2 regions of the Cupriavidus sp. JZ107 genome follow, and region 2 is predicted to be linked to the other one. Evidence: predicted binding sites of a transcription regulator. Region 2 holds the regulator's gene; the other holds the start of a gene.
The links. Region 2 encodes LexA, which represses DNA repair genes until DNA is damaged. Its sites were predicted from a motif close to ACTGTATNNNNATACAGT; they were not measured.
Positions count from the first base shown of each region.

Region 1: a site for LexA is predicted at 2,566-2,583, ahead of imuA (translesion DNA synthesis-associated protein ImuA). Genes of this name have one in related genera too.

Region 1 is NZ_CP096480.1:664,468-675,880, reverse strand. Features, by position in the region: gene M1D55_RS02850 (Y-family DNA polymerase) at 1-1,571, opposite strand, end outside; gene imuA (translesion DNA synthesis-associated protein ImuA) at 1,504-2,466, opposite strand; gene M1D55_RS02840 (LysR substrate-binding domain-containing protein) at 2,629-3,543, opposite strand; gene M1D55_RS02835 (MFS transporter) at 3,686-4,993, shown strand; gene M1D55_RS02830 (hypothetical protein) at 5,115-5,807, shown strand; gene serA (phosphoglycerate dehydrogenase) at 5,869-7,101, shown strand; gene M1D55_RS02820 (hypothetical protein) at 7,126-7,437, opposite strand; gene M1D55_RS02815 (BON domain-containing protein) at 7,592-9,109, opposite strand; gene M1D55_RS02810 (CBS domain-containing protein) at 9,309-9,782, shown strand; gene M1D55_RS02805 (DUF3008 family protein) at 9,926-10,114, shown strand; gene M1D55_RS02800 (DUF4142 domain-containing protein) at 10,168-10,788, shown strand; gene M1D55_RS02795 (BON domain-containing protein) at 10,880-11,278, shown strand.
Region 2 is NZ_CP096481.1:2,023,501-2,034,913, forward strand. Features, by position in the region: gene gltS (sodium/glutamate symporter) at 1-236, opposite strand, end outside; gene hutG (formimidoylglutamase) at 293-1,231, opposite strand; gene M1D55_RS18565 (IclR family transcriptional regulator) at 1,250-1,975, opposite strand; gene M1D55_RS18570 (inorganic phosphate transporter) at 2,222-3,232, opposite strand; gene M1D55_RS18575 (DUF47 domain-containing protein) at 3,254-3,880, opposite strand; gene M1D55_RS18580 (replicative DNA helicase) at 4,074-5,465, opposite strand; gene rplI (50S ribosomal protein L9) at 5,693-6,145, opposite strand; gene rpsR (30S ribosomal protein S18) at 6,173-6,451, opposite strand; gene priB (primosomal replication protein N) at 6,455-6,754, opposite strand; gene rpsF (30S ribosomal protein S6) at 6,820-7,194, opposite strand; gene M1D55_RS18605 (asparaginase) at 7,341-8,336, opposite strand; gene lexA (transcriptional repressor LexA) at 8,611-9,267, shown strand; gene M1D55_RS18615 (hypothetical protein) at 9,390-9,563, shown strand; gene M1D55_RS18620 (hypothetical protein) at 9,762-9,911, shown strand; tRNA gene M1D55_RS18625 (tRNA-His) at 9,999-10,074, opposite strand; gene M1D55_RS18630 (hypothetical protein) at 10,181-10,435, opposite strand; gene dusA (tRNA dihydrouridine(20/20a) synthase DusA) at 11,051-11,413, opposite strand, start outside.

The DNA of each region.
Region 1 (11,413 bases), on a different replicon from region 2:
TCCCCCTCGCGCCCCGGCCGTTCTCGATAGACCCAGCAGCGCAGGCCGTCGCTGCGTTCGGCGATGAAGTAGTCGCGCGTGGCGAGGGCGCCGTCCCACCAGCCTGACTCGATGCGTTCGGGTCGGGACAGCAGCGTCAACGGGGTGCCGTGGCAGGGGCGATGCCGGCGCACCGGCAGGCGCAGCGGCGGTTCGAGCAGCCACAGCGGGCGGTCGGGCAAGGCAATCCCATCGGCCGCAATCATCGAAGCGCGCGGCGAAGTGCGCGGTGATGCGTTGGCGCGGCCCGCGCCGGCTTCGTCGACCGGCCGCCAGCGGTTGGCGCATTCGGGCCGATGGTCGGCCAGCGGATGCGGCTGCAGCACGTTCTCGCGGCCCAGCCGCGCCACCAGCGTATCGAGCACGCGGCCGAGTTCGGCCTGCCCGCCGCCCGGCTCGGGAAACAGCGTGTCGCTCTGCGGCAGGCATTCGGCCACGGTCTCGACCTTCAGCATCAGGCCGACCACCGGCGCATCGAACTGCAGCCGGTCGAGCTTTTCCTGCAGCAGCCGCGACAGATGCCCGGGATCGCGGCTGGGCTGGGCCAGGCTGACCGTCACCGGCGTGGCGGCGATGGCGGCGTCGCGCCGCTGGCGTTCGTGTTCGAGCCGCAGCACGAAGCGCGTGACGCCGGCCTGATGCACGGTGAGCCAGCCGGCCACCGCCTGCAGCAGACGCTGCGCGCCGGCCAGCACGCCGGCGGCCGACTCGGTCCGCCCCGGCAATTCCATCCGTTCGGCGAAGGCCGGCGGCGCGGCGAACCAGCCGAGGCGCGCCGGCGTCTCGCCATAGGCCTGGTCCAGCCGCGCCAGCAGGTCCGTGCCGAGCCGGCGCTGCAGTCCCGCGCGCGGCAGCCAGCGGACCTCGCCCATGGTGCGGCAACCGATGCCGTCGAGCCAGCGCGGATCGGCCAGGCTTGCCAACATCTCGACCGGCAGCCGGTCCAGCAGCCGCGCCATCCGCTCGGCCCGCACCGCCCGCCGCGCGGGCCGCAGCACTTGGCCGCGGCGCCCCAGCCGCAGCGGCATCGCGGCCAGCCAGGCGGCGCCATGGGCGGTGGTGCCGCAGCCGATCTGGGCGAAGGTGCCGAGGCTGCGCACGCAGGCACGCACCGCGCGGCACAGCGCGCGATGGCCGCCGAACAGGCGCAGGCTGGCGGTCACGTCGAGCGCGACGGTGGCGGGGCCGAGTTCCTCGTCCAGCGTGACCTGCGGCGTGAAGCGCAGCAGCGCCAGCGCGGCCGCGGCCAGCAGTTGCGCTTCGGCGGCCGGGTCGCGCTCCAGATGGACGATCTCCGCCGACAGCGCCTGCACGCCGCCGCGCCGCATGCCGGCGGACACGCCCAGCGCCATCGCCGGCCGGTTGGCCAGCACCACCCGCTCCTGCTCCAGCACGACCGTCGGCACCGCATGGCTCAGCGTGCCGGTGTGGCTGCCGATGTGGCTGCCGGTGCTGCCCGCGGCCTCAGGCCAGCTGGGGTGCAGCGCGTCCAGCGGCAGGCGCGGCAGATGCACCGCGATCCAGAACGGCATGATCGGACTCGTGGAGGGATTCGTTGGCGCTGGCGGCCGCCGGGGTCATCGATTCGGACATCGACTCCGGCATCGATTCGGGCACCGGCTCGGCCACCGCCGAGCGCCCGGCCGGCACCGCCGGCATCGCGCCGAGCGGCAGGATCAGCGGGGTATCGCGCACCGGTCCGCGCCGCTTGTGGAACACGATCGACAGCGCATTGCCGGGCAGCGGCGACAGCAGCAGCCGCAGCACCGCCGGCGACGATTCGCGCAGGGCCGCGGCAGGACGGCAGACCCAGACCACCGCGTCGCTGGCCTGGGCCAGCACCTGCAGCCGCCGCACCGCCTCGGGACGGGCCGAAGGCAGCCACACCAGCACGCCGCCGAAGGCCTGGCTGCGCAGCACCTGCTCGGCGGCCCACAGCAGATCGGCCTGGCGGGCGGCCTGAGTGGCCTGGGCGGTCTGGCGAGCCGGACGCCTGCTCTTGGCGGCGGCCTGGCGGGCCGCGCCCTCCTCTTCGTTGGCCCGGACCCAATACACCTGCCGGGCCGGCAAACCCCAGGCCGCCAGCGCCGGCGCATTGACGGCATGCGGCGCGCCGATCCATACCAGCCGGCGCCCGGCCTCGGTCAGCGATTGCAAGGCCGGCCGCAACAGGCGCACTTCGCCGACGCCGTGGTCCGGCACCAGCAGCTCGGTCACCGCGCCGACCGGCCAGCCGCCGCCAGGCAACTGTGCCGACAGCGCGTCGTAGCCGGTCGGCCATACCGGCAGCGAGGCGGCGCGGCCGAGCTGGCCGGCCCGCCACAGGTCGGGATGGCGCCGCTCCAGTTCGGCCAGCGCGCGCTGGCGATCCAGCGGGGCTTGCGGCAGGGAAGGCGGTGACGTGACGGCAGGCGATGACGCAATCATGGTGGTCTCTAGGTCTTTCCGTGCACCATCTGTGCGTTGGTGTGCGCTCTTGTGCGCTGTTGTGCGCTTCACAGCGCCGGAAAGACTCGGCTTTCGGATACTGTATGTTTATACAGTATTTTGACCGAACTCAACAGAGACCCACCGCCGGACTCGGGAAAGTCAACTTCCGATCCGATGCCCCGCCGCCTCCTGGCGGATCCATGCCACCACCTTCAACACATCGGCACGCGGACGCTCGTCCGCCTGGATCAGCCAGTAGCCGAAGCTGTCGCCCGAAGCCGGCGGCGGCGCGGCGACCACGCCGAGCTGCCTGTCGTCGAGCAGGTCACGGATCAGTTCCAGCCGCCCCAGCGCGACGCCCTGTCCCGCCAGCGCGGCCTGGATGACCTGGTCGTACTGGTTGAACTGCGTCATCGCGCGCGGCTTCGCTCCCTGCCAGCCGCGCTCCTCGAGCCAATGGCGCCAGCGCAGCCGAGGATTGGTGTCGTCGTCGAGCTCGAGCAGATTCAGGCCCTGCAGCGTCCGCACGCTGTCGATCGCCGCGACGCCCAGCGCGGGATGCGCGACCGGCACGATGGTCTCTCCGAACAGCGCGATCGCGCCCGGCGGCGCATGGTCGGCGGCGCAGTAGCGGATCGCCAGATCGATCTGCTCGGCGCGCAGGTCCGCCACCCGGTTGCTGGCCGACAGCCGCAGCTCCAGCCCCGGATGCGCCTGCTGCAAACGCCCCAGCCGCCGCAGCAGCCACAGCCCGGTGACGCCGACGCTCGCGGTCAGCGTGACGGGCCGCTGCGCGACCTGCACGCGCAACTCGCCGACCACGTCCTGGATCTGCTGGACCGCGGCGTTGGCACTGCGGAACAGCCGCTCGCCGGCACCGGTCAGCGCGATCGCGCGATGCCGGCGCACCAGCAACTGCACGCCCAGTTGCGCCTCCAGCGCGCTGATCTGCCGGCTGACCGCCGACTGGGTCAGGCACAGGTCCTCGGCCGCGAGCGTGATGCTCATGCGCCGGCCAACGGCAACAAATCCCTTGAGCAGATCGAGCGACGGCAAGCCGACGAGGTGTTGCATGGCGGTCCTTTCTATCTTTCGCATTCCTCTATCGCATGCGAGCGGACAAAGAAATCAATTGAGCTGCACACATGCAGCCGGCTTAATGGAATCCGGTGGATGTCACCGCATGCTAACCGCTCATTCGAAGGCCGTCACGACCATGCCCCATTCCCGCTCTCCCCTCGGCGCCGCCTCCCCCGCTCCCCGGCTGTCCGCCACCGATCCGCTGGTGCTGGTCGTGGCCGGCGGCCTGATCCTCGGCCTCGCGCTCGGCATGCGCCATGTGCAGGGCCTGTTCCTGCTGCCGATCACGATGGAGCGCGGCTGGACGCGCGAGGCGTTCGGCTTCGCGATGGCGGTGCAGAACCTGGTCTGGGGGCTGGCGCAACCGTTTGCCGGCATGATCGCCGACCGCTTCGGCTCGGCTCGCGTGATGCTGGCCGGTCTGCTGCTGTATGCGCTGGGGCTTTACACGATGACGCAGGCAAGCACCGCCGTCGCCTTCGTCTGGAGCGCCGGCATCTGCCTCGGCCTGGCGCTGTCGGGCACGACCTTCGGCGTGGTGTTCGCCGCGCTGAGCCGGCTGGTCAGCGCCGAGCGACGCGGCTGGGCGCTGGGCGTGGCCGGTTCGTTCGGCGGACTCGGCCAGTTCCTGCTGGTGCCGGCGGTGCAGGCGGGCGTCGAGCGGATCGGCTGGAGCGCCGCGCTGTGGTCGATGGCCGTCTGCGCGCTGGTGGCGCTGCCGCTGGTATGGCCGCTGCGCGAACGCGGCGCCCGCGCAGCCGAGGCAACGACGACAGCATCGGCGGCGGCATCGGCAGCGCCGCAGGAGAACCCCGACGGCAACCGGCAATCGATGCGCGCCGCGATCCGCCAGGCCTGCGGGCATCGCGGCTTCTGGCTGCTGAACATCGGCTTTCTGGCCTGCGGCTTCCAGCTCGCCTTCATCGCCTCGCACCTGCCCGCCTATCTGCTCGACCGCGGGCTGTCCGCGCGCGACGCGGTGATCGCGCTGGCGATCATCGCGCTGGCCAATATCGCCGGCACCTATCTGTGCGGACTGCTCGGCAACCATGTGCGGCGGCATCGGGCGCTGGCCGGGATCTATCTGCTGCGCACCGCGGCGATCGCGCTGTTCCTGCTGGTGCCGCTCTCCAGCGTCAGCGTCTTCGTGTTCGCCGCGGTAATGGGCTTCGTCTGGCTGGGCACGGTGCCGCTCACCAGCGGGCTGGTCTCGCAGGTGTTCGGCACCCGCTATGTGGCGACGCTGTTCGGCTTCGTCTTTCTTGGCCATCAGCTCGGCTCCTTCCTCGGCGTCTGGCTCGGCGGCTATCTGTTCGACCGGACCGGTTCCTACGATCTGGTGTGGATGGGCGCGATCGTGGTCGGGCTCGGCGCGGTCGTGCTGCACTGGCCAATCGACGACCGGCCGGTCGGTCACCGGGAAGCGGCGATGGCGGCGGCGTGAACGCTGCGGCGCGGCCGTCATATCGAAGGGAAACGTTGTCCTCGATTTCCCTTAGTTGCCCTCGAACTGCCATCGTTTTCGTGTACGTTACGCCGTTCAAAAACATGACAGGGAGACATGGATGACGCTGCACCGCAGTGATGCAGGAGAGCCGACGATCGTGGCCCTGGTCGAGGCGATGAAAGCCTGGCAGCGCGCGCTCGATACGACGCTGTCCACTTCCGGCCTGACCTACGTCAAATGGATCCTGCTGCGTGCCATCGCGCGCGGCGACTATGTGCGGCACCGCCCTTACCTCGGTGCAATCCTGATCGACGTCGAGATGGCCGAGCATCTGCTGGCCGAACTGCATCGCGATCGCTGGATCGGTTTCGTCGACGGCGCCGGCATGGCGTGCGGCCCCGCGCTGCCCGAGGGACAGCCGGTCGTTCCCGAGGCCGAGCGTGCGCGCGTGCAGCGCATCGCGCAGTCGCTCAAGGCCCTGCATTCGGTGTCGGTCAGCCCGTTCAGCAGCGACGAACGCACGATGCTGTCGACGCTGCTGCAGCGGATGCAGGTCAACCTGAACGAATTCAGCGACCGGCGCGATGCGCAGCACGCGGAAGCGGCGAACGACGAGACCCCGCTGATCCGTGCCCACGCAATGCTCGGCGCTTCGGCCAGGACATCGACGTCCCCCCACTCCAGCTCGCACTCCAGCTCGCACACCGGCGCCCACTCCACGTCCCACGCCAAGACCGCCGAACGCGGCCCGCTGCCGGTCCGTCCGGCGCGCCGCAAATCGTCGCCTACCTCACTTCCCTGCCGAAGTTGAGGCAAGATAGAGCGCTGCACCGACACCGTCGGGCCCACCACGATCGCCACAAGAGGCCGCGATGACCAAGGTAATGCTGCTCGAAAACATTCACGAAAGCGCCAGCGAACGGCTGGCCGAGGCCGGACTGCAGGTCGACCGCCGCGCCGGTGCGCTGACCGGCGGCGAACTGCACGAAGTGCTGGCCGCCAACGAGCTGATCGGCATCCGATCGGCGACCCATCTGCATGCCGACGACATTCGCCACGCCGCGAATCTGCTGTCGATCGGCTGCTTCTGCATCGGCACCTCGCAGGTCGACCTCGCCGCCGCGACCGCGGCCGGCATTCCGGTATTCAACGCGCCGTTCTCGAATACGCGCTCGGTGGCCGAGCTGGTCGTCAGCGAAGCGGTGATGCTGCTGCGCCGGATCCCCGAGAAAAACACGCTGGCGCATGCCGGCAAATGGGCCAAGGGCGCGGCCGGCGCGTTCGAGGCGCGCGGCAAGACGCTCGCCATCGTCGGCTACGGCAATATCGGCTCGCAGGTCGGCGTGCTGGCCGAGGCGATGGGCATGCGGGTGGTCTACTACGACGTGCAGCCGCGGCTGTCGCTGGGCTCGGCCAAGGCGGCCGGCTCGCTGGCCGACGCGGTCGCGCATGCCGACGTGGTGACGCTGCACGTTCCGGCGACGCCGCGCACACGCAATATGATCGACGCGACCGTGCTGGCCGCCTTCAAGCGCGGCGCGATGCTGGTCAACGCCTCGCGCGGCAGCGTGGTCGATATTCCCGCGCTGGCCGAAGCCTTGCGCCAGGGACGGCTCGGCGGCGCCGCCATCGACGTCTTCCCCAGCGAACCGAAGAACAACAAGGACGCCTTCGTCAGCGAACTGCAGAACCTGCCCAACGTGCTGCTGACCCCGCATATCGGCGGCAGTACCGAGGAGGCGCAGCAGAACATTGGCGTCGAGGTCGCGGCCAAGCTGGTCAATTACCTGACCACCGGCGCCACCATCGGCGCGGTCAATTTCCCCGAGGTCGATCCCGGTCCGGTCGATTGTCCGGCGCGGCTATTGAACGTCCACGGCAATGCGCCGGGCGCGCTGGCGGCATTGAACACGCTGCTCGCGCGCGAGGGCATCAATATCGCGGGACAGCATCTGGAGACGCGCGGCACCACCGGCTATGTCGTCACCGATCTGGACAAGGCGCCATCGGCCGAGCTGGAGCAGGCGCTGGCCGCGCTGCCCGGCGTGCTGCGGCTGCGCGTGCTCAGGCGCGAGGAGGCCGGCGTGGCCGGCGCGGCCTCGTAACCGGTTGATGGTGGATTTCGCAGGTCAGGCGGCTGGCGGCTGGCGCCGGCTGCCCCACAGCAGGATCGCGCTGATGACCCAGCCGCAGAAGAACAGCGCGTCGCCGAGCTGATTGAGCACCAGCGGCATCGCGTCGCCGCGGAACATCTGGGCCAGCATGGGTTCCGGCAGGCGCGACGCGATCCACAGAAATACGGCCGGCGCGCTGCAGTAGACGCCCGGCTGCCACCATGGCGCGCGCGTGTTTCCGGTGTCAGCCTGGCCCGATGCCGGTGCGCCGGCATCGCGCGGTGCCGCCGTGCGGTTGGCGGCGATCAAACCCTCATTGGCGGTCATGGCGCCCTCCCTGTTGTGGGCGCAATATTGCCCAAGGAGGCGGCGCGGCGCCATCGGCGGCTGTCTGACACGCGTGCGGTGGCGCACGCAACGTCAGGTTGCCGGCGGGCGGCGGGCGGGCCGCCGGACAAAACCGCCCGCCTCGCCGGCGCGATCAGTCCGGCGTCCAGCCCTTCAGATCGTCCATCTTCGCCGGCGATTCCCCGCTGTCGCGGCGGACGCGAATATCGTTCTCCACGTCGGTCACGCCGAACACATTGTCGACCAGGTCCTCGATGTCGTACTTCTCGTTGCGGTCGCGCACGGTGCCGCCGAGCTTGACGATGCCGCCGTCGACGTCGACCGTCACCTCGCTGACATCCAGCCCTTCGGCATAGGCCAGCCGTTCGCAGACGGCCTCGCGGACCCGCTCGTCGCTGCGGCGATAGCCCTTCGGGCCGACCCGGCGCTGCGGCCGGTCGTCGGTGCCGAAGAATTCGCTGACCGCCTCGCCGATGCGCCGGCCGATGTTGTACAGCGGACCATGTTCGTCGCGATCGTCGTCGCGTTCGCGGCGCTCGTCGCGGCCATAGTCACCGCGGTATCCGCCGCGATATTCGCCGCCGTAGCCGCCGCCATAGCTCAGCTCGCCGGCCGACAGCCGGCCGGCGTCGCGGCCCGACCATTCCTCGCGATAGTCACCGCCGTAGCGGTGTTCCGGCACCGCGTAGTTGCGGCCGGGCCAGTCGTCGTCGAAGCGATCCCAGCCGTAGTTCGACGTGCCGGCGTTGCTGTAGCCACCGCTGCGTTCGGCTTCGCGCAGCCAGTCCTGGTCTCGGTTGCGCATGCCCTGCCGCTGGCCGCCGCGCCACGTGGTCGTTCCGCTCGTTCCACCGTAGCGCTCGTCCTCGTCGCTCCATTCGTCGCCGCGCGTGCCGGTCGCGTACGAGGGGCCGGTGCCGGTCTCCAGCGCCGCGGCGCCGGAATAGCCGGACTGCCACGGGTCGGTGCGGTACTCGTTGCGGCGGGTCGACGATTCGCCGCGGCCATATCCGCTGCTGCCGGATTCACCGCCGTATTGGCCACCGTATTGGCCGCCGTATTGACCACCATATTCGCTGCCGGATTGCCCGCCGTATTGACGCCCATATTGGCTGCCGTATTCGCCGCCATATTCACCGCCATATCGGCCGCCATATCGGCCGCCGTACTCCGACCCATATTCGGAGCCATAGCCGGACTGGCTGCCACCGTATCCGCCGCGGCCATATCCGCGCCCATACTGGCTACGCCCATACTGGCCGCCACCGCCGCCTTGCCCGCCACCTTGCGCGCGGCCGTATGGACCGCGGCCTGACTGACCGCTGGTGTATTGCTCGCCGCTGTAGCGCCCCTCGCCATAGCCGCCGCTGCCGCGGTATGGCTGGCTCTGCCGGCCGGCTTCGCGGCCATAGCCGGTACCGTAGGTATCGTCGTCGTCGAACGCGCCACGCGGCGGGCCGCCCTCGCTGAGCTGGTAGGGCGTCATCTGCGCCCGGCGCCAGCGCGACTCCCACTCGTTGCCTTCCGATTCCGCCTGCCAGTCGTCCTGGGCCCAGCGTTCGGAGCGGTTGTCGCTCCAGCCATCGTCACGTTGGTCGTAGCCAGGCCAGGATTGGTCCGGCCGATTGCGTCGCATGGATTCGTTTCGCATATCGATCTCCTGCACGTGGTCCGGCGCGATGCGCGCCCGTATCCATGGAGCCGCGCAAGAACCGTACCGTCGCGGCGAACGGTCGCGCGCGGCGTGTCACGGCGGCGTCATCCAGGCAGGCGCTCTGGAACGCATCTTGCGAAACCGTCGATGCGTGCGAAGCGCACGCAGTGCCAACCATCCGCAAGGAGAAACGACGATGGCAACCCAGATGCAAGGAGGCGGCGCCCAGCGGTCAGGCGGCGTGCTACGCGATGTGATGACCGCACAGCCGGCCTTTCTGACGCAGGACGACACCATCAAGCGCGCGGCCGAACTGATGGCGCAGCTCGATGTCGGCGCGCTTCCCGTTTGCGACGGGCGCCGGCTGACCGGCATGGTCACCGACCGCGACATCACCGTGCGCTGCACCGCCGCCGGGGCCGACCCGGCCAACACCAAGGTCACCCAGGCGATGAGCGAGGACGTGCAGTGGTGCAGCGATGACGAGTCGATCGATACCGCCCGCGAGAAGATGGCGGCGCATCAGATCCGCCGTCTGGCGGTGATCGACAAGGACCATCATCTGGTCGGCATGGTGTCGCTGGGCGACCTGGCGGTGAAGACCGGCGATACCGGCGGCGCGGGCGAGGCGCTGGAAGGCGTTTCGCAGCCGGCCAAGCCGTCCCGCTGACGTCCCGCTGACGTCGAATGCCGCTTGCCTGCGGGCCGCGGCAACGACCGGGGCAACGACCGGGGCAACGACCGGGATTTACAAGGCTTGCAAGATTGCAACCCTCCCCCACCACCCGACCCTGACTGTCAATGGAGGACCCGATGCCAGCCAAATCGAAATCGCAGCAAATGGCCGCCGGCGCGGCGCTGTCGGCCAAGCGCGGCGACAGGAAGGTCGGCGAGCTCAAGGGCGCGTCGAAGTCGATGTACAAGTCGATGAGCGAGAAGGAACTGCACGACATGGCATCGACGCCCCAGAAGGGCAAGCCGGACCACAAGTCCGAGAGCTGACGCGCGTCACCGGCGTTGGCGCGCCGGCGGCGTTGCGTCGATGGAGACCCGCGATGACGACGATCGCATCCACCCCTCGCATGGCGGCCCAGTTACTGCTGGCCGCCGTGGCCGTGGCCACCGCGCTTGCTGCCGGACCGGTGTCGGCGCAGCCGTCCGCCACCTCGCCGCTGGCGACGCCGCCCACCGGCGCTTCCAAGCCGCCCGCGACGTCGCTGTCGACCGACGACCTGCGCTTTATCGACGAAGCGATCCTGACCGCCGCGATGGGCGTCGAGACCGCGAGCATGGCGCTCGAGGTCTCCGCCGATCCGACGCTGCTGGCCTACGCCCGCAGCGCCGCGCGCGACTACCGCGCGCTCGCGGCGGAACTGGCGCGCATCGCGCAAAGCAAGGGCGTTCAGCCCGAACAGCGGCTGCCCGAGGCGCCCGAGGTCACCAAGCTGCGTTCGCTGAAGGGCGCCGAGTTCGACAAGATGTTCGTGCAGATCGTCGCGGTCGACGCTAATCGGCAGGCGCTGGCGCTGTTCCAGCGACAGGCCGAGATCGGCAAGGATCCGGCGTTGCGGGCCTTCGCCAAGCGGTCGTTGCCGATGCTGGAAGAACGGCTGTCGCAGGGCAAGTCGATGTCGACGCGGACCATGACGTGGCGCAGCGGCATCGCCCAGCGCTGATGGCGCGGCCCCGCTGTCTCATTGGCCGGGCGCGTGAGAACCACCACGGCGCGCGCCCTTCTTTCCTTTCCTGATCCCGACGAGCACGCCCATGTCAAACGCCAATCCTTCGCAGCCCTCCCCGCCGGCCGGCACCGATACCGCCGCACAGGACGACGACCTGCTGCGGCAGGCACGCGAGCATATCGCCGAGGAATTCGGCGGCGCCATGCCGCAGGGTATCGAGGTCGGAATCGAGGACAAGCGCATCCGGCTGCGCGGACGCGTGGCCGACCTGCCGACCGCCGAGCGCATCGCCAAGGCGGCGGCGATCGGGCCTGGCATCCTGGGCGTCTACAACGAGCTGGAGGCGGCCGATCCAGGCGAACCGGCCAGCCCGATCGCCGGGGCCGAAGCCGCCGATGCGATCGACGCGCCGGAGCCCGGGGAGCGCGGAGAGCGCGGCGCACCGTTGCCGCCGGTGCCCGGGCCGATTCACCACAAGGTGTGAGAGGCGGCGGCAAGCTCGCCGCCGAGTGGGATGGGAATGTCGTTCCCGCGCAGGCGGGAACCCAGCGGCTTATCGGAGCTGCAAACGGAGCCGGAAGGCCGGAGCCGGAAGGCCGCTGGGCCCCCGCCTGCGCGG
Region 2 (11,413 bases):
GTGGTGAAGAACATCACCATCAGCGGCGTCTGCATCGCCGTATTCAGCTTGACGTCCAGCCATTGCTGGTCGCGCAGCAGCCAGACCGCCAGCGCAAAGCCGAAGCCGCCGATGACCGGCGCCGGCACGCAAAGTTGACGCAGCCAGCGACTGCGCTTTTTCAGTTGTGCGCCGATCGCCAGCAACAGCAAGGCCAGGGCGACGGTGGTCAACGCATCCAATTGCAAGGTGGACATGGGCAGGAACTGTTGTTGTTATCGGAGAAGGGAAAGGAGGCCGCCGCGGCGTGTCTTCAGTCGAGCAGGCTCGCCAACAGACGCGCGCCGACGCGCGCGGTGCGGCTGTCCTGGTCCAGGCTCGGGTTCAGCTCGGCGACGTCGGCCATGCGCAATTTGCCGCTGGCGGCGGCTCGGCGGGCAAGATACTCGACCACGACGAGGTCGACGCCATGTGATGACGGCGCACTGACGCCCGGCGCCTGCGCGGCCGGCAAGACGTCCAGGCACAGCGTCATGTAGAGATGGTCGATATCGCGCAGGAAGTCGTCGACGAATCGCTGTGCGGTCGCCATGTCCCACGCAGGCATTTGGCGGTCCAGCAAGTACCGTACGTTGAGCCGGTCGGCCTGCTCGAACAGCGCCTGGGTGTTGTTGAGACGGCTGACGCCGAGGCAGCAGTACAGGAACGCCATGTCGGCCTGCCGGCAGTACTCGGCGATTTGCCGAAACGGCGTGCCGGAACTGCTGTGCTCGCCATGACGAAGGTCGAAGTGCGCATCGAAGTTCAGGATGCCGATCCGGGGCCGCGGCTCGCGGCGGCGCAAGTGATCGGCCAGGCCGCGAAAACTGGCAAAGGCGATTTCGTGGCCGCCCCCCAGACCCAGCGGCAAATGGCCGTCGTCGAGCAGCGCGGTCGCGAGACTGGCATACGCCTGTTGCGCGCCTTCCAGGTCCGTGCCGACACAGGAGATATCGCCCGCGTCGTAGACCGGGCGCTGGCCGTGCCAGGCCAGATTCGCCAGCGCTTTGCGCAGGACCGCAGGGCCGTGCCGAGCGCCGCTGCGCCCCTGGTTGCGCGTGACACCCTCGTCCGACGCCAAACCGAGCAGCGCGACCCCGGCCGGCTGTCCGTTGCGGTATGGCCGCACCCATTGATGCCAGCGCAGTGCCGAGCGCCCTTCGCCCTCATCGATTCGGCCCTGCCACAGCGGCAGGGCGGTATTGAACGTCATTTCATGTTCCAGTGTGGTTCAGTCCAAACGGGCACTGATGCGCAACGCGCTATCGCGGGTCCAGCGCGTCAGCCGCTCGCCGTTCTGCTGTGCGCGGGAGACCGGAGCCATCAGGCTGATCGCACCGTGCAGGCGGTCCCGGCTATCGAGCAGCGGGGCGCTGACGCCCCAGATCCCTTCGTCGATTTCGCTCAGGCTGACGGCATAGCCCTGTTCGCGGATCGCCTCGAAGCTCTGCAGATAGACCGCCAGCCCGACGCCGTCGACGCCGTGCCGCTCGAGAATCTCGCGGCTGCGAGACTCCTCCATGTGTGCCAGCAGCACCCGGGCGGAAGCCCCCACCAGCAGCGGCTGCGCGAGCCCCTTCTGGTAACAGCAACGCAACGGCTGCGGGCTGTCGATCAGCTCGACGCAGATCACCTGCCCGTTGCTCGGGACCATCAAGCCGACGCTTTCCTGGCTCAGATCGGCCAGCCGCTTCAGCTCGGACTTCGACAATGCGATCAGCACCGCCTCGCGGTCGAACTTCTTGGCCAGTTGCAGGCATGCCGGCCCGGGCAGGTAGCGGCCCTGACCGTTGTCTTCCGCGAGTCCCCAGCGCAGCAGCGTCTTCAGATGCCGATAGGTGCTGCTCAGCGGCTGCTGCAGATGCAACGACAACTCCTTGGCCGACACCGCTTCATCGGCGTGGCCCAGGGCGATCAGGATCTGCAGCAGGCGGTCTGTCGGCGTGTGGTAGTTCAAGCGTCCTCCGTGGCAACATGCTGCACGCAGATTCCCATGCAGTGAATTCGATTTCCCAGCCAATGAGAAAAGCACGCCAATTTGGCGGGCTTACGGTGGCTGGCGGGCATCACGAAGTGCCATGACACGCCGTTTCGCACCGATGCCCGCACGGCCATGCGGGGCCGGCGGGCGGACAAACAAAAAGGCCAGGCAGATGCCTGGCCTTTTGCCGTAGCGATGGCCCTTGCGGGCCCCGTCCCCTTCTTACAGCAGATGCCGCCCGATCCACCAGGCGATCGCCGACATGAAGGCCGACGCCGGAATGGTCAGCACCCACGCCCAGACGATATTGCCTGCCACGCCCCAGCGCACCGCCGAGGTCTTGCGCACCGAGCCGACGCCGACGATGGCGCCAGTGATGGTATGCGTGGTCGAGACCGGCACGCCCAGCGTCGAAGCGAGGAACAGCGAAATGGCGCCGCCCGTCTCCGCGCAGAAGCCGCCGACCGGCTTGAGCTTGGTGATCTTCTGGCCCATCGTCCGCACGATCCGCCAGCCGCCGAACAGCGTGCCCATGCCGATCGCGACATAGCAGCTGACGATGACCCAGGTCGGCGGCTCGCTGGCGCTCTGCATCACGTGGCCGCTGGCGATCAGCAGCATCCAGATGATGCCGATGGTCTTCTGCGCATCGTTGCCGCCGTGGCCCAGGCTGTAGAGCGAGGCCGAGACCAGCTGCAGGCGGCGGAACCAGCGGTCCACCCGCGACGGCGGCGTGCGGAAGAAGGTCCAGCCGACCACGAGCATCAGCAGCGAGCCGAGCAGCATGCCCATCAGCGGCGAGATCAGGATGAAGGCGACGGTCTTCAGCAGGCCGCTGGCGACCAGCGCACCGGTACCCGCCTTGGCCACCGCCGCGCCCACCAGGCCGCCGATCAGCGCGTGCGAGGACGACGACGGGATGCCGTAGTACCAGGTGATCAGGTTCCATGCGATGGCCCCGACCAGCGCGCCGAAGACCACATAGTGGTCGACGATATTGACGTCGATGGTGCCCGTGCCGACCGTGGCCGCCACCTTCAGATGGAAGACGAAGATCGCGACCACGTTGCAGACGGCGGCCAGCGCCACCGCGTGGTGGGGCTTGAGCACGCCGGTCGACACCACGGTCGCGATCGAGTTCGCGGCGTCGTGAAAGCCGTTCATGAAATCGAACAGCAAGGCGAGCGTCACCAGCAAGACGATCACCCACAAGCTCATTTGTACAGTCTGCATGCCGAGTTCCGGTTGGCGCGCTCAGGCGTTTTCCAGCACGATGCCTTCGATGATGTTGGCCACGTCCTCGCACTTGTCCGTGATCGTCTCGAGCTGCTCGAAGATGGCCTTCATCTTGATCAGCCGCTTGACGTCGGTCTCGTCGCGGAACAGCTTGGAAATCGCCCCGCGCATCAACCGGTCAGCCTCGGATTCGAGCTGGTCGATCTGCTGGGCCGTCTTCAGGATCGTGCTGGCATTGCCCATGTCCTCGAGCAGGCCAACCGCAATCTTGACCAGTTCGCAGCACTGCACGCAGATCGAGGCGAGCTTGCGGGCCTCGTCGGTCAGGCTGGTCACGTCGTACAGCGTGATGGTCTCGGCCACGTCCTCCATCAGGTCGAGGATGTCGTCCATGGTCGTGATCAGCTTGTGGATCTCGTCCCGATCGAGCGGCGTGATGAAGGTCTTGTGCAGCAGATCGATGGTGTCGTGCGTGATCCGGTCCGCCTTCTTCTCGGTGGCCTGCACGCGCCGTGCATGGGCTTCGGCGTTGCCGAGATCGTTGATCAGCGTCTCCAGTTCGCGCGACGCGGTGACCGCGCAGTCGGCGTGCTGGTTGAAGTATTCGAAGAACTTGCCCTCGGTGGGCATGAATCGGCCGAACATGGCTGTTCCTTGTCGCGGCGCGCCAGCGCGCCGTCTCGTTGGGAAGTACTGGATTGCGGGAGAGATAGCGCAACAGCCGGCGTCGCCGCCGGCTGTCACGGAAAAGCAATATTCTACAGGGTAGTCGGCGCGTGACGTACGCTTTGTGTGCCGCAACACCACAGCGCGCTGCCGGCCGACGGGGCGACCTCGGTCAGGTATCGTTGTCGAAGAACGCCGGGCCGCCGCTGAAGTTGTCGAACTTGGTGAACTGGCCCAGGAACGTCAGCCGCACGGTGCCGATCGGACCGTTACGCTGCTTGCCGATGATGATTTCGGCGGTGCCCTTGTCCTGCGAGTCGGGGTTGTAGACCTCGTCGCGATAGATGAACAGGATCACGTCGGCATCCTGTTCGATGGCGCCCGATTCGCGCAGGTCGGACATCACCGGCCGCTTGTTGGGACGCTGCTCCAGGCTTCGGTTCAGCTGCGACAGCGCGATCACCGGGCAGTTGAGCTCCTTGGCCAGGCCCTTGAGCGAACGCGAGATCTCGGAGATCTCGGTGGCGCGGTTCTCGCCGCCGCCCGAGCCCGACATCAGCTGCAGATAGTCGATGATGATCAGGCCGAGCTGGCCGCATTGGCGCGCCAGCCGGCGCGAGCGTGCGCGCAGTTCCATCGGGTTCAGCGCGGGCGTCTCGTCGATGAACAGCTGCGCGTCGTTCATCCGCTGGATCGCATGCGTCAGCCGCGGCCAGTCCTCGTCGAGCAGCCGCCCCGTACGCAAGCGATGCTGGTCGAGCCGGCCGACCGAGCCCAGCATCCGCATCGCCAGCTGCGTGCCGGCCATTTCCATCGAGAACACCGCCACCGGCAGGCCCTGCTCCACCGCCACGTGCTCGCCGATATTCAGCGAGAACGCGGTCTTGCCCATCGACGGACGGCCGGCGACGATGATCAGGTCGCCCGGCTGCATGCCGCTGGTCATCCGGTCCAGATCGATAAAGCCGGTCGGCACGCCGGTGACATCGGTCGTGGTATCGCGGTGATAGAGCTCGTCGATCCGTTCGACCACCTGCGTCAGCAGCGGCTGGATCTCCTGGAAGCCCTTCTGCCCGCGCGAGCCTTCCTCGGCGATCGCGAAGACCTTGGATTCGGCCTCGTCCAGCAGTTCGCGCACCTCGCGGCCCTTCGGCGCGAACGCCGAGGTCGCGATGTCGTCGGCCACCGTGACCAGCTTGCGCAGCACCGAACGCTCGCGCACGATCTCCGCGTAGCGGCGGATATTGGCCGCGCTCGGCGTGTTCTGCGCCAGCGAGTTCAGATACGCGAGACCGCCGACTTCCTCGGCCTTGCCGGCCACCTGCAGCATCTCGTAGACCGTGATCACGTCGGCCGGCTTGGTGTCGGAGATCAGCCGCGCGATGCTCTGGAAGATCATCCGGTGATCGAAGCGATAGAAGTCCGCCTCGGACAGGAAATCGGCGATGCGGTCCCAGGCCGCGTTATCCAGCAGCAGGCCACCCAGCACCGATTGCTCGGCCTCGATGGAATGCGGCGGGACTTTGAGATTGTCGAGTTGGGGATCGGCGACGGGCGCGTTCATGGGGGGCAATTATAGCGGCCTGCTCGCGCTGGGCCGAGCGATTCTCGGCGCGCGGAGCGAGCGGATGATGGTGGCGCCGTGCGCGCCGCGCGCATGCGTGCCGGCGGCCAAAAGAAAAAGGCAGAAGCGGCTGTCAGCCTGCTTCTGCCTTCCTGCTGCCTTGTTACTGGCCTGGCCCCGGCGGCGCGAGCGGATGTCGCACCGCGCGCCGGTCACGGCCGGCAAGCTTAGACGTGCTCGCCCAGCACCGAGACGGTGATGTCGACCGCGACGTCCGTGTGCAGCGACACGCTGATCGGATAGTCGCCGACCATCTTCAGCGGACCGTTCGGCAGACGAACCTGCGCCTTCTCGAGCTTGAAGCCCTGGCCAGCCAGCGCTTCGGCGATGTCGGCGTTGGTCACCGAGCCGAACAGACGGCCGTCCACGCCCGACTTCTGCGTGATCTGGACGGTCAGGCCGCTCAGCTTCTCGCCTTCGGCTTGCGCAGCGGCCAGCTTCTCGGCGGCGGCCTTTTCCAGCTCGGCGCGCTTGGCCTCGAATTCTTCGATGGCGGTCTGCGTCGCGCGGCGGGCACGCTTGGACGGGATCAGGAAGTTACGGGCGTAACCATCCTTGACGCGAACGATGTCACCCAGGTTGCCCAGGTTGACGACTTTTTCCAGCAGAATGACTTGCATCGTGTTTTCTCCTTAGCGACCGGGCGATCAGTTCTTGTGCAGGTCGGTGTACGGCAGCAGCGCCAGGAAGCGGGCGCGCTTGATTGCCGTGTCGAGCTGACGCTGATAGTGCGCCTTGGTGCCGGTCAGACGAGCCGGCGTGATCTTGCCGTTGTCGCCGATGAAGTCCTTCAGCGTGTCCAGATCCTTGTAGTCGATCTGTTCGACGCCGGCCACGGTGAAGCGGCAGAAGCGCTTGCGCTTGAACAGCGGGTTCTGCTGCTGGAAGCGCTTCTTGTTCTTGTTGTCACGTTTGACGAATGCCATGGTTCAATCCTTTACGAATGCTTTACATCCAGTGATGTGAAAGACGAGAGCCTTGCTGTTGCGGTGCTTGCGGGCGAGAAAGCCTTCGCAGTCGAGCACCGTGCCGAGCGGCGTACGCTCGAGGTGCTGGCCGACCGGACCGACGCCCATCGCGGCGATCGCGAACTCGACCTGCCGCGGCGTCTGCGCTTCGACCACCTCGCCACCGTATTGCAACAGGCAATTGACGACTGGGATACCGGCCGGCGTATAGCGCAACGCGTCGCGCTCGACGAGGGTGGCGTGCAGCCTCAGCTGGTTCATCGCGCCACCGCCCCTCGCATGCCGCCCCGGTCATGCCGGAGCGAACCGCACACAGCAGACCGCACTCAGGCGGCCTGGCCTTCGCTGGTTTGCTGCGAAGCCTTGCGGGCTTCTTCGCGCTGGACTTCCTTCATCATCGGCGACGGGGCCGTTTCGGCCTTCTTCGTCTGGACGATCAGGTGGCGCAGCACGGCGTCGTTGAACTTGAACGCGTGTTCGAGTTCAGCCAGCGTGTCCTTGCCGCACTCGATGTTCAGGCAAACGTAGTGAGCCTTGGCCAGCTTCTGGATCATGTAGGCCAGTTGACGACGGCCCCAGTCTTCCACGCGATGCACCTGGCCGTTCTGCGACGTGACCAGCGTCTTGTAACGCTCGATCATGGCCGGCACTTGCTCGCTCTGGTCCGGATGGACGATGAATACGATTTCGTAATGACGCATTGACGCTCCTTTTGGGATAAGCCGCCCGGGCGTCAAGTCCGGTGCAGCAAGGGTTAAATAGCCCGCGAGTATAGCCCGGAACGGCCACGGCGGCAAGCCGCATGGATTCAGGGCTGGATTGGCGATTGTGCGGGCCAGACGCTCCTTCAGATCTGCGCGAAGAACTGTTGCAGCCGAACCGGATCGCCGCCCAGGACCGGCTCCGCGCCAAGCGCCAGCAGCAACGCCACCCGGGCCTTGTACGGATTCAGGTCGCCAGCGGACACGAAGGCCCCCGCGGCAGGATTAGGCTGAGCCGGCGCGATCACATTACCGGCGCCGGTGCGCGTGCTGCGGACCACCGCGACACCGGCCCGCGCCGCATCGGCGAGCGCGGCCACCAGCGTCTCGTGGATCGATCCATTGCCGGCGGCCGCGACTACCACGCCGCGCACGCCGCCGGCGACCAGTGCATCGACCACCACGCGACTCGGCTCCGCATAGCTGGCGACGATTTCGACCGCGGGCCAGTGCTGCGGCAGCGGCAAGGCCTGACGCGGCAGCCGCAGCGGCGCGCGCGTGAAGCGCACCAGCGCATCCTGCACCAGCCCGATCGGCCCGGCGCCCGGCGACGCGAACGCGTCGACGGCCGAGGTATGCGCCTTGACCGCGTCGCGCCCGGCGTGGATCTCCTGATTGACTACCACCAGCACGCCTTTGCCCGCCGCCTCCGGATGCGCCGCGACGCGGACGGCATCGAGCAGATTCAGCGGCCCATCGGCCGACAGCGAGGTCGCCGGCCGCATCGCGGCGGTCAGCACCACCGGCACGCTGGCCACCCCCGCCAGGTGCAGCAGCATCGCCGTTTCTTCCAGCGAATCGGTGCCGTGCGTGATGACAATGCCGGCCACGTCGTCCTGCGCGGACCAATGGTGGACCCGCGCCGCCAGCCGCGCCCACAGGCCGAACGACATGTCCTTGCTGTCGACCTGCGCGACCTGCTCGGCCTCGATCCGCGCGACATCCTTGAGCGCCGGCACCGCGTCGAGCAGCGCCGATACCGGCACTGTCGCCGCCTGATAGCGGGCGCTGCTGGCGGCGCTGGACGAGGAACCGGCGATGGTGCCGCCGGTGGCGAGAACGATTACGCGAGGCAAGGTCATGGGCACGAGATGTTCGTAAACAGGCGGCGATTGTACCCGCCGGGACAGGGCACTCCCCTACGGTCTTGCCCTGCCCCGCGGTCGGACCGTACGCAGCCGAAAGTGGACGACGATGCAAATTCCTCTTGCACTTCGATCGATACTGTATAAAATCACAGCACACTGTTCAAACGTACAGTGTTGCACATGGCGGTCCCCGATGCGCCCTCCCCGCGCGCCTCACGGCTCGCGGCGACGACCGGACCGCCACCGGATACAACAACACGGACAAGCCATGGCGACTCTGACACCCCGGCAGCAGCAGATCTTCGACCTGATCCGCAACACCATCCGGCAGACCGGCATTCCGCCGACCCGCGCCGAGATCGCTGCGGAATTTGGCTTCTCGTCGCCGAATTCGGCCGAAGAACATCTGCGCGCGCTGGCTCGAAAGGGCGTGATCGAGCTGACCCCCGGCGCTTCGCGCGGCATCCGGCTCAAGGTCAATCGCAGCGACTCCGAAATGCCGGACCAGTTCTCGCTGCCGATGGCCGGCGTGATGCAGCTGACGCTGCCGCTGGTCGGCCGCGTCGCCGCCGGTAGCCCGATCCTGGCCGCCGAGCATATCGACCGCCAATACCAGGTCGACGCTTCGGTCTTCGACGAACGCCCCGATTACCTGCTGCGCGTGCGCGGCATGAGCATGCGCGATGCCGGCATCTTCGATGGTGACCTGCTGGCGGTCAAACGCGCGCAGGACGCGGCCAACGGCAAGATCGTGGTGGCCCGCATCGGCGAGGACGTGACCGTCAAACGGCTCAAGCATCGCGGCGATGCGATCGAGTTGATCGCCGAGAACCCCGACTTCGCCAACATCATCGTGAAGCCCGGACGCGAGGAATTCTCGCTCGAGGGCATCGCAGTCGGACTGATCCGCCAGTCCGGTTTCTAGCGCAACCACGCAATCCGGCAGGCGCCGCCGCCTTGGCGCCAACTCAGTCATGCAGCCGCACGAGCCGCAGGGCCCCGTGTTGCCGCAAGACTTCCGCTGACGCCTTACCGAAGAGGACCACCATGCTGCAAGCCGACCGCTCCCTGACCCGCTACCCCGTCAAGCCGACGCCGTTCCGCCAGTCCAAAGGTGTCCGCATCTACCAGGGCGCACAGCGCCGCACGATGGTCGGCAGCATGGCCGCGATCTGCCGGATGCTCGAACTCGATCAGCCGGGCGTGAAGCTGAACGCGTGAGCAAGTCGCACTCGTGCGACCGCTGCGACAAGATCGACTGCGTTGAAGGCGTGATTGCGCGTTTGCGCGAAGCGTGAGATACGGCGGTCCGGCGACAAGCGACGCTTCTCGCGCATCGCAACAAACCTTTACAACTCGGACCGTGAATTCGTCGAAGCTTGGCCTAGCCTTTTCCCATGCTTTTCGAAGGAGACGGCCATGCCTTCGTCAGACGACACCATCAAGCTGCTTCGTCCCGGTCGCCGCACCATGAACTGGCACGACGTCGCACTGATTGCAGCCGGTTGGATCGCGCTGTGTGTCGGTGTCGGATGGACGATCACCAAAGCCGCTGCTCGGTTGGTCTGAAGACCACGAGCGCCCTCGCCCGCCAGCCCGTTTGTCTCGGCACAAAGCAAAACAGCCGCTCGATGAGCGGCTGTTTGCATGGGATCTTGGGGTGGCTGATGGGACTCGAACCCACGACGACAGGAATCACAATCCTGGACTCTACCAACTGAGCTACAGCCACCGTAGCGCCGTCGTCAGTACTGCTCGACGGAAACCAAGATTATACAAACTTCGTTTGGCGATGGCTAGTACTACGCACAAAATTTTTCATGCAACCGAATGACGTATCAGGACCAGCGGGCTTCGAGCCGAATTGCCTCGTGGATCGCATCGAGCGTCTCCTGCTCGGTCTGATAGGTGCCCGGCAGTCTTCGGCTCCTGCCGTTCAGCACATCGGTCTGCAGTGAGGCGGCCGCGGCCGCATCGGTGCCGCGATGCCAGCAGTAGCGGGCGGTCCAGGTACCGTTCTGCAACCGCTCGACCACCCAGACGACGCGGAAGCCTTCGAACGCGACACCAAACAAGCCGTCTTCTTCTTCCATTCCACCCTCCGAGGCCAGATCTTCTTGTCGTTTTTGGCTACATCTTGCCATCACCCGGTTGGGGGGTCATCTCTTTGGATGAGGTAAACGAGAACTGTTAGCGGCGACGTTGCTCCGCGGCATCATGCAGAACGGGGAGAAAGCGAGCCGCGGACCGAGCGGAGCGGCAGACAGAGAGCGGGAAGGAGGACCGCTGCGGGGAGCGCCAGGCAAAAAAAAGTCCGCACACGGCGGACTCTTAAACTCTTGCGATCTCAATGCCCTGAAGGCAATTGCAATGTAACTGTCATCGCCGCCAAGCACTATTCGGGTAAACGAAAGGACGAGCGACCGGCGAGGCCCGGCACAAAAAAAGCCCGCACAAGGCGGGCTCCAAAATCAGTTGAAGAAAGCCCTGTATTCGAGGGCACAGACAGTTTAAGAAAATCGGAATCGGCTTGGCTATCTAGGGGAATCCCTTTCCTGGTGCCCGGAATCGCCCCAACCGGCGCCGAAAGTGCCTCGAACACGGCGGTACGGAGCTTCGGGCACCATGCCGGATTCGAAATTAGAGTCTGGCCTCCAATCGGCGGGCGCCATCCATTCGCAAGAACTACGCGGCGACCCGTCCTTCGGTCAGGCCGCCTGAAGCGAGCGCTCGGCATGCAGATGGCTGCGCGCCTCCTCGAACAGTGCATCGACGCCGTCCCGCGTGCGGATCGCGTGCATCCGACGCGCGTCCGACAGCACGCGCCGCCATCCTCGCCCACCGGCCACGCCGCGGTACAGGCCGAGCATGTGCCGCGTCGCCGCGCCCATATAACCGCCCCGCTCCACCAGGTCGCCGATATAGCGCTGCATCGCCAGTTCGGCATCGAGGCGCGAAGGCGACGGCCCCGTATCGCCGTAGTAGCGACGGTCGACCTCCGCGAGCAGGAACGGCTGATGATAGGCTTCGCGGCCAATCATCACGCCGTCGACATGGCGCAGGTGCGCGTC